Regions from separate parts of the Ruegeria sp. CH10 genome, predicted to be linked through region 2. Evidence: riboswitches for the same ligand, from Rfam matches in the RefSeq annotation. Region 2 holds a riboswitch; each other region holds the start of a gene.

Region 1 (3,270 bases), on a different contig from region 2:
GCCGCCGACAAGATAAAGATCCCCACCGCCAACGCGATCAGATAGAGAGATGCAAGGCTGGCATCGCTGCGCAGGATGGTTCTGCGCGCCAGAAACGCGGTCAGAATGGCAACGCCTACGCCCGCAATCAGCCCACCGACCAATAGCGACATGACCGACAGGCCCGCCGTGACAAAGCCGATAACGATGCCGGGCGTAATCGCATGGGCCATCGCCTCACCCGCCAGCGACAAGCGGCGCAGAACAAGGAACGCCCCCACCGGCGCGACCGAGGCCGACAGAACCGTTGTCGCCACAAAAGCGCGACGCATGAACGCAAAGCTCCACATTTCGGCGAAAAGATCAAACATATGCGCTCTCCGATGCGGGGGAGTTGTTGCGGAACATCCATGAGGCCTGGCTTTCCGACATATAGCCCTGAGTCACCAGCCGGTGGGGGGTCAGCACCTCATTGACCGACCCGTGCGTTGCCTCTTGCCCGCCCAGCAACAGGGCATGGCTGCAATGATCCAGAACCGAGGACAAATCGTGCACGACCAGAACCACCGCACGGCCTTCGTCGCGCCAACGGCGGATGATCTTCAGCAGATGCTCCTCGGTGGATTGGTCAACGGCGGCAAAGGGTTCGTCCAGCAGGATCAAAGGGGCATCCTGCATAATGACCCGCGCAAAAAGCGCCCGCTGCAATTGGCCACCCGACAGCATATGCAGGGGACGGTCGGCGATATCGAGAACACCGGCCTCATCCAAGGCGGCGGTCATCCGATCCCGCGCCGCATTGTCCAGTCCGGACCGAAATCCAAACCCGCGCCACGCACCCATTGCGGCCAGATCCCGCACGCGTATGGGAAACCGCCGGTCGAATTCGGTCATCTGCGCCAGATAGCCGATTTCGCGCGGGCGTCCCTGTGGCCAGTGCAGACTGCCTGAAAGAGGGTCCATCAGGCCCAGCATCATTTTGACAAACGTGCTTTTGCCAGAGCCGTTGGCCCCCAGCACAGCAAGGGTGGTTCCGGCCTCAATATCCATTGAGAGGCGGCGAAACAGCGTCAGATCACTATATCCAAGCGTCAGGTCGCGCAGTTGCAGAACAGTTGTCATCAGATCACCGCATAGATCGATAGCCACAACAGCGCCGACAGCGCCAAAGCGCCTGCCACCAGAACTGTCACGCTGTATTCCGTCAGGCACCTGCCCCATTTGGTCATGGCACGCCTGATCATTGCTGCGCACCGCAAGCGACGAAGCAGCCCGGTAGATCTGCGGGGAAGGCGTTTACCCCATGTGTCCCGTCTTGTGGGACAGGGGATTTTTGTACTGACATGGGCCTCGCCTCCTCCGGTCGGACGGGGGGCAAGCAAGGACACGTCTTTTTACGGCATGGACCGTTTGAAACACTGTCTACTCCCTCTGGGACACCCCGCCCAGCTACGTTAAAATCGGATGGCAGGTCTCCTGACTTGCGGGTCAACGCTGTCCCGATCCTTCCCAGGCTTTGGCCCAGTGGACGATCTCGGGTCGCTTACCGCCTACAGTTGCGGGGGCAGTTACGGATTTGGCATGAAAAGCGCCGCACCGTATTCCCTTTTATCCCGTCCCGCAGATCGCGGTCAGGGAACCATCACGGCGACAAAACACAAACGGGGTTGATTCGACAAGAGATCACACTAGGACTTCACCATTTTGTGGCCGGGGCACGTTTTGTGCGAAAAAGAAATTTATCGGACCTTCACCCTATATATTGACAAGAAGTGGCAACCAAACTCTATATAGTGTTGCTTCGGTTCTTTCGATTCCTGTCGAAAGCTAAGAGGGAAACCGGTGAAAAACCGGCGCTGCCCCCGCAACTGTAAGCGGATCGTTCGGCTGAACACGCCACTGAAAGCGTGCTTTTGGGAAGGCCAGTCCGAACCACGATCCGCAAGCCAGGAGACCTGCCGGGCGCAAATGATAACCACGAACGGAGGGTTCGGGGGCGTGTTCTGGGGCATTTTCCCCGCAGCGTCCTCGACTTTGATTAAAGGACAGAGGACGACATGAGCGTTACCGTATATTCCAAACCCGCCTGCGTACAATGCACCGCAACCACCCGCGCGCTGGATGCAAAGGGCGTCGCCTATGATGTGGTCGATCTGACTCAGGACGACAGCGCCATGACCCATGTGACCGAGCTGGGCTATCGTCAGGCCCCCGTTGTGGTCGCAGGCAGCGCGCATTGGTCGGGCTTTCGCCCCGACATGATCGCCCAACTGGCCTGATCCATGACCGCGCCGATCCCGGCGCTGGTCTATTTCTCATCGAAATCCGGAAACACCCACCGCTTTGTGACGCGGCTGGGGCTGACCTCTTTCCGCATTCCGACCGGGATGGACCCGCTGCCTGACCCCAAAGGCCCCTATGTTCTGATCTGCCCGACCTATGCCGATGGCGAGGGGCGCGGGGCGGTTCCGAAACAGGTGATCCGGTTTCTGAACGACCCGGCCCGCCGCGCCGGGATCATCGGGGTGATCGGCGCTGGAAATCGCAACTTTGGTGCGACCTACGCCATGTCCGGTCGCATCATCGCCCAGAAATGCAACGTTCCGCTGCTCTATTCCTTCGAGCTGGCCGGCACTGACACCGACATCGCCCGCGTCCGCGCCGGGCTTGAAAAACTAGGGAGACACCAATGCTCGACAGCAGCGTAAATGAGCAGGACTATCACGCGCTGAACGCGATGCTGAACCTTTACGATGGTGAGGGGAAGATCAGGTTCGACGCAGACCGCATGGCCGCGCGGCAGTATTTCCTGCAGCATGTGAACCAGAACACCGTGTTCTTCCACTCGCTGGATGAAAAGCTGGGCTATCTGGTGTCCGAAGGCTATTACGAAGCGGCCGTTCTGGACCAGTATTCCAAGAACTTCATGCGTCAGATCTGGGATTCGGCCTATGCCAAGAAATTCCGGTTTCCGACCTTTCTGGGCGCGTTCAAGTATTACACCTCGTACACTCTGAAAACCCGCGACGGGCAACGGTATCTTGAGCGGTACGAAGACCGCGTTGTGATGACCGCACTGGCACTGGCGCGCGGGGATGAGGCGCTGGCCCTGTCCTTCATGGAGGAAATTCTGGATGGCCGGTTCCAACCCGCCACGCCAACCTTCCTGAACGCGGGCAAGGCGTCACGTGGTGAGCTGATCTCGTGCTTTCTGCTGCGGTTGGAAGACAACATGGAAAGCATCGGGCGCGGCATCAACTCGGCCCTGCAACTGTCCAAGCGCGGCGGCGG
Region 2 (3,270 bases):
CTTACTCGGCGGCCTCGGTCACGCCCACGAGGATATCGCGGATTTCAGCCTCTTTGATGTCGTCATGCTCGGCAATGACGACCAGACGCGAGCGACGCTCTTCGCCGGGTTCCCACGGGCGGTCATATTGGTGACGGACGCGCGCACCCACGGCCTGCACCAGCAGACGCATCGGTTTGCCCTGTACGGCGGCATAACCTTTGACGCGTAGGATGTTCTTCTCATTTGCCAGGCGTTCGATTTTCGCCACCAGATCGGCAGGATCGGTCTGTTCCGGCAGCTCGACAATGATGCTTTCGAAATCGTCATGTTCGTGATCGTGGTGGCCGTCATGATGCGACGGACGCGCGTCCATGTCATCCTCTGCCGCGGCCTCCAGACCCAACACGACGCGCACATCCACAGCGCCTTCGGCGACCTCGACGACAGGCAGGGGGCGCGGAGCCTCGGCTGCGATGAACTCTTTGGCTTTGGCCACGCCTTCGGGGCCAGCCAGATCAGGCTTGGTCAGCAGGATGATGTCGGCGCAGGAAATCTGATCTTCGAACACCTCGGACAGGGGTGTTTCGTGATCAATCGAGTCATCGGCCAGACGCTGGGCATCCACCGCCTCGACATTGGGCGCAAACCGACCGGCGGCGACGGCCTCGGCATCGGCCAGCGCGATCACGCCATCCACAGTGATCTTCGAGCGGATATCGGGCCAGTCGAACGCCTTCAGCAACGGCTTGGGCAGGGCGAGGCCAGAGGTTTCGATCAGGATGTGATCCGGGCGCGGCTCCAACGCCATAAGCGCCTCAATCGTGGGGATGAAATCATCGGCCACGGTGCAGCAGATGCAGCCATTTGCCAGTTCCATGATGTTCTCGGCCGGGCAATCCGGGATGGCGCAGGATTTCAGGATGTCGCCATCCACACCCACATCGCCAAACTCGTTGACCACAACGGCCAGACGTTTGCCCTGCGGGTTCTGCATTAGGTGACGCACCAAGGTGGTTTTGCCCGAGCCCAAAAAGCCGGTGATCACAGTGACGGGAAGTTTTTCAAGAGTGCTCATTTCAGGGCTCCAATCGGGGGAATGCGGGCCGCACAGTTTTTGCGGAAATGTTCAGGGCGTTCGCGCCATTTGACCAGACCGTCCTCGGTCGCGAGATATTTGGTCACGCCTTCGATGATGGTCTCGACATGGTCGGTTTCATTGAGGTTCTCATAGACAAAGGTCCAGCGCGCAGGGCCACCGCGCAGCACGATTGAACACCCCTGATCGCAGTTCGACAGGCACTCGACCGGTTTCAGCTCGATCCCCTCGGGCAACTCGGCCTCTGCCAGCGCCTTGTGCAACAAGGTGCCGGGCCGTTGGGCGTCATCCTCAACCGGCAGGCCACGGCGACAGGTGGTGCAGACCAGTAGTTCGACTGGCGCGCTTTCGGTCACGTCTCTCATCCCCCCAAATCCTCTTCGCGGGGGACGGGGTTTCATGCGGGCCACGTCGGTACATGGACCCGACACCGGATCACCCCGTCCGGTTTCTAGTTCGGGCGCTGGCAGGTCTCCCGGCTTGCGGATGTCAGAGGATCACTCTGGCAGATGTCCCGCCTTCCCGGTCCTATTGGGCCAGTGGCTTTGGGCACCCTCTCCGGTCACGGTCGCGGGGGCGGCTGCGTTTGACGGATGACCCGCTGACGCATTCCCTTTTCATCTGCACATGCAGACACCAACGACAGCGACATGCGGCAGTGTTGGCCCGCTTGTCAAGCGAGTCGCGCCGATCCGCGGCAGGGCGGGTAAAAAGCGACCTGTCTGCGTCGCTGGGCGGCATGATCCCCGGTTGCCAACGTGCTGGCATGGAACCAGAACACAAGCGGGAGGGCGTGTCGCATGAAGGTAGGGTTTATCGGGCTGGGCAATGTCGGCGGCAAGCTGTCAGGTTCGCTGTTGCGCAACGGGATTGATCTGACGGTTCACGATCTCAATCCGGATTTGGTCGCAGCGTTTGTGGCAAAAGGGGCCATAGCGGCCGAGGGACCGGCCCAGCTGATGCGCGATTGCGAGGCGGTGATCACGTGCCTGCCTTCCCCGACCGCGTCAGACGCCGTGATGCAAGAGATGCTGCCCGAGGTCCGTCCGGGCAAAATCTGGATGGAGATGTCCACCACCGACGAGGCCGAGGTCAAGCGCCTTGGCGCCATGGTCATCAAGGCCGGTGGTGCGGCTGTCGATTGCCCTGTGTCAGGCGGATGCCACCGGGCGGCGACGGGTAATATCTCGATTTTCGCAGGCTGTGACCGCGATACCTTTGAGCGCATCCTGCCGTTCCTGACCACGATGGGCCGCCGGGTGCTGCATACCGGCGATTTGGGCACGGCCTCGGTTCTGAAAGTGATGACCAACTATCTGGCCACGGCCAACCTGATCACATGCTGCGAGGCGCTGGTGACGGCCAAAGCTGCGGGTATGGACCTGAACACGACCTACGAGGCCATCAAGATCTCGTCTGGCACGTCCTTTGTGCATGAGACCGAAAGCCAGGTCATCCTGAACGGCTCACGCGATATTTCGTTCACGATGGACCTTGTGAAAAAGGATATCGGCCTGTTTCAGGACGTCGCCGACCGGGCCGGGGTCCCGCTTGAGATCAACCCGGCGATGATCCGTATCTTTGACGACGGGATTGCCCGCTTTGGCCCGCGCGAATTGTCGCCCAATATCATCAAGCGGCTGGAAGAGGCCACAGGTCTGAACATCACCGCGCCGGGTTTTCCGACTGAGATGCTGGACGATGAGCCCGAAGAACCCGGATACGAGGTCATCCCCCAAGGGCGTGGGGCCGAATGACGCAAGCGAAGGGCTTTGGTCGGTTGGCCGAAAACTGGAGAAGTGGAGGCGAGTACCTGTTTTGAAATCGAACCCACTCTGAACTAATTGATAATAAAACAGATACTTAAGCGAATCTCACATTCTTCGTAACCAAGAAATGTTGCGGGATTTGTTGCGGGATTTGGTTGCGAACTCTCTCACAACCAAATCGCCTTAACCTTCATCATCTTTTAGTTTTGGTATCCCGAGAATTGGGTCATCACTAGGCTCTGGGAAGATCAACTGGTTTTGCGTTTCCAACAATTGATCGTAGATTTCGGCTTCACTCTCATCAACGGTTTCGTCCGCGTCATCTTCCTCTGTTTCGCTGGGTGGCGCTATCCTCAGTTCGATAGTCAGGCTCTCTGCGCACTGCTGCGGCAATGATTGAGCGTTACGCGCAGGTTTCGCCGG
Region 3 (3,270 bases), on a different contig from region 2:
GCCGGTCTGATAGTCCAGCAGCACCAGGAATTCCGGGTTCGCGGCGGCCACGGCCTCCCACGAGGTGCGGCCCCAGCTGGTGTCCATGTCATGGGTGACATTCTCACCACCCGCAGCTGCAATCATCGCGTCGGGGATGGCGAATTTGCCAGCGGTAAAGGGCGCATCTGCCGGGCCGTCCAGCAGGAAAACGCGGGGTTTGGCGACATCGGCGGTTTGCGATTGAATCGCGGCCAGTTCCTCTTTCCAGCCAGCGACCAGCGCCTCGGCCTTGTCTTCGACATGCATGACGGTGCCCAGACGCAGAACGTCGTCAAACAGCAGGTCCATGCTGGCCTCGGGGCGGTCCTTGTCCAGATGCACGCAGCTTTCCGTCAGGATCATGGTCTTGATGTCAAAGGGTGCAAGCGTGTCGGGGGTCACGTCACCGCCCGGCTTCATGCCGTAGTACCAACCGGCAAAGAACAGATCGGGCTCTACCGCGACCAGGTTTTCAACGGTCGGGTATTTCGGGGCCAGCTCAGGGATGTCACCGCGCAGAGTGTCAAACTCGGGGCTGGTTTTGTACCAGCCGGTGATGCCGGTCAGGCCCACGATCTTGTCCTGCAGACCCAGCGCAAAGGCCATGTCGGTCATGTTCATGTCATGCACGACCAGACGCTCGGGCTGGGTTTCAAAGACCAGCGGTTCGCCGCAATTGTCGACCGTGACCTCATGTGCCGAGGCACCCCCCGCAATGGTGGCCACGACGGCAGCAGACCAGAGTTGTTTCATGTGCAATAGTTCCTTGGGTTAAGTTGAAACAGGTGTTCTTCGGATATCCAGGGCCGGGATCATCCGGCCTTCGTGCTGAAAGCACAGGTAATCGACACCAAACGTGTCGCGCACATGTTCGGGTGTCAGCACGTCGGCCACCGTGCCAAAGCTGGTCAGACGTGTGGATTTCATCAGCGCCACATGGGTTGCGAATTCCGGGATCATGACCAGATCGTGCACGATCATCACAACCGTGATACCCAGTTCAGCCACCAGCGACAGCATCCGCCCCTTGGCATCCGGGTCCAGATGGTTGGTGGGTTCATCCAGAAATAGTAGGGCCGGGTTTTGGGCCAACGCGCGGGCGATATGCGCCCGCTGACGCTCACCCCCGGACAGTTGCGCCATGCGCTTGCCCGCCAGAGCGCCAAGATGGGTCAGGTCGAGTATCCGGTCCAGTTCAGCCGCGTGTTCAGCCGCAGACCGGTCGGCGCGGATCGGGATCTGCCCAAGGGCCACATAATCGCGCAGCTCCAGCCGTCCGTCAGGGTATTCCTGCTGGCTGACAACGGCGATCATGCGGGCGCGTTCGGTGGCCGACATCTGTTTCAGGCTGCGCCCGCCGACACGGACATCGCCCAGAACCAGATCAGCCGCACCGCATAGCAGGTTCAGCAGCGTTGTCTTGCCTGCCCCATTGGGCCCCGCAATGGCCAGAATTGCCCCTTTGTCCAATTCGAACGAGACGCCCTGAAGCAGGACATCCCCGTTCAGGGCGTAATACTCCAGGTCTTCAGCAACCAAAAAGGGAGGGTGAGTCATGGTCGCCCTCCAAACTCCAGTCGCGGCATGCGGGACAGCGTCTTGGTATAAAGCGCCCGAGGCCGGTCCGTTGCGCTGGTCCAGCCATCAACGCTTTGCTGGTATTGATGGGCAAAGGTGGCCAGCGCGTCGATGTCGCGCTGCGTGCGGATGTCGCCGAACAGGTATTGCGCCTTGCCCACCGCCTGAAACCCAACCGTTATTGGCCGGGCACAGCCTGCCATACAGTCCACGGTGCGCACCGCAAACCCCACAGGCAGCTTATCTGCAAGCGCTGTTTGAATGGCCTCTGCGCTCAGTTCACCTTTGCAGGTCGTGCAGATCAGAATGACATGATCAGATTTTTCCGACATCCTCAGGCCCGCCCGTCAACAGCGGCCACAGAGGGTATCGATCGTCGAAACACGCGCCAGTCGTGTCATCATAGCCTCCTTCCAGGACGCCCCGCCCCGGGTTGGTTGAACACATGATGGCAGGTCTCCTGACTTGCGGGTCGTGGCTTTGCCATCCTTCCCAGCCGCTGGGCCAGTGGATATTTGGCATTGCTCACCGCTTACAGTTGCGGGGGCAGTCACGGACTTGGCGCCTGTTGGCAAACCGCACCGTATTCCCTTTCTCTTCCCCTTGCGGGGAACCATCGTCAGATGGACTGCCCCAGTTCCTGCGATGGGTCAATGATAAAGTTCTCAGTTTGACAGTTTCCGGAGTGGGCGGGCGCAGATAAACTCTGCGCGTGCCCGCGGAAAGAGGCTGGAATGATCCCGTCTGATCGGTACAGTCGGGACATGCGCAATTGGGTTCACATTCTGGCCTTGTTGGCCCTGGGCTGGTTCGGCACTGCGGCCGCATCGGGCCAGGTGTTGGATTGGTCTGAACTGCCAGATCCCGCTGCCCAGAATTACGAGGACCCGTTTCGCGCCCTCACGCCCGAACAGTTCGATGATGTCATCTTTGCCCTGCGCCTGCGGGGCAGGTTGCAACAGGGTGCAGGCAGCGACGAAGAGCGCCGGAAATGGCAGATGCTTTTAACAGAAACCGAGGCCGCTCTGACAGCCGATGCAATAGATGTGGATTGGCTGCTGGATCAGGTGCAGGCGGTCACGCAGCGCCGGGATAATGCAGGATCTGCGGGCAATCCCGATCTTGATGGCCAGACCGTCACGCTGATGGGGTTTGCCATCCCTGCGCCGCCGGATGCGGATGGGCAGAGTGTCGTCTATCTGGTGCCACAAAGCGGGATGTGCAGTCATCTGCCCGCGCCGCCGCCCAATCAGATGATCCGGGTCCGGTTGAATGTCGACTGGACGCCCAACCATGTCCATCAGCCCGTGCGGTTGACCGGAACGCTCAGCATTGATCCGTCCGCGCAAAACGTGATGGTCGTTGACGGGATCATGCCCATGCGCACGACCTTCCTGCTGGAGTCCGATCACGTCGAAACCCTGACTGCACAGGAGGAGCAGTTGAACTGGACCCAAAGCACCAAGGATCACTTCCGCAAGGCAAACCGGCGCAAAAGTGGCGGCGCGCAAACTGCGGACTAAGGGTTGCGTCCCCGCGCTTTGTTTATTTGACAAAGCCCCGCGCGCCGTTACCCTGAGACATCTTTTTCGTGTATGAGTAACGTGGTTCGCGCCTCGCCAGAGGCCATGGTTGAACAGATGAAACGCATTGACCTAGCACAGGTTGCGT

What was found. A riboswitch is a leader RNA that binds a small molecule or an ion and turns the genes downstream of it on or off. The one in region 2 is predicted to bind cobalamin.
Region 1: another riboswitch for cobalamin. It lies ahead of nrdH (glutaredoxin-like protein NrdH); the one in region 2 lies ahead of ACRZ94_RS08440 (DUF1636 family protein).
Region 3: another riboswitch for cobalamin. It lies ahead of ACRZ94_RS11000 (DUF1636 family protein); the one in region 2 lies ahead of ACRZ94_RS08440 (DUF1636 family protein).

The regions. Positions count from the first base shown of each region.
Region 1 covers NZ_JBQFQY010000005.1:240,300-243,569, forward strand. Annotated here, with positions in the region: gene ACRZ94_RS15955 (metal ABC transporter permease) at 1-350, opposite strand, end outside; gene ACRZ94_RS15960 (metal ABC transporter ATP-binding protein) at 343-1,101, opposite strand; gene ACRZ94_RS15965 (hypothetical protein) at 1,101-1,223, opposite strand; cobalamin riboswitch at 1,429-1,638, opposite strand; cobalamin riboswitch at 1,765-1,956, shown strand; gene nrdH (glutaredoxin-like protein NrdH) at 2,037-2,258, shown strand; gene nrdI (class Ib ribonucleoside-diphosphate reductase assembly flavoprotein NrdI) at 2,274-2,687, shown strand; gene nrdE (class 1b ribonucleoside-diphosphate reductase subunit alpha) at 2,669-3,270, shown strand, end outside.
Region 2 covers NZ_JBQFQY010000002.1:420,907-424,176, reverse strand. Annotated here, with positions in the region: gene cobW (cobalamin biosynthesis protein CobW) at 2-1,057, opposite strand; gene ACRZ94_RS08440 (DUF1636 family protein) at 1,054-1,443, opposite strand; cobalamin riboswitch at 1,527-1,734, opposite strand; gene ACRZ94_RS08435 (NAD(P)-dependent oxidoreductase) at 1,879-2,835, shown strand; gene ACRZ94_RS08430 (hypothetical protein) at 3,031-3,270, opposite strand, start outside.
Region 3 covers NZ_JBQFQY010000003.1:161,951-165,220, forward strand. Annotated here, with positions in the region: gene ACRZ94_RS10990 (ABC transporter substrate-binding protein) at 1-774, opposite strand, end outside; gene ACRZ94_RS10995 (ABC transporter ATP-binding protein) at 793-1,578, opposite strand; gene ACRZ94_RS11000 (DUF1636 family protein) at 1,575-1,931, opposite strand; cobalamin riboswitch at 2,033-2,232, opposite strand; gene ACRZ94_RS11005 (DUF3299 domain-containing protein) at 2,334-3,122, shown strand; gene ACRZ94_RS11010 (GMC oxidoreductase) at 3,195-3,270, shown strand, end outside.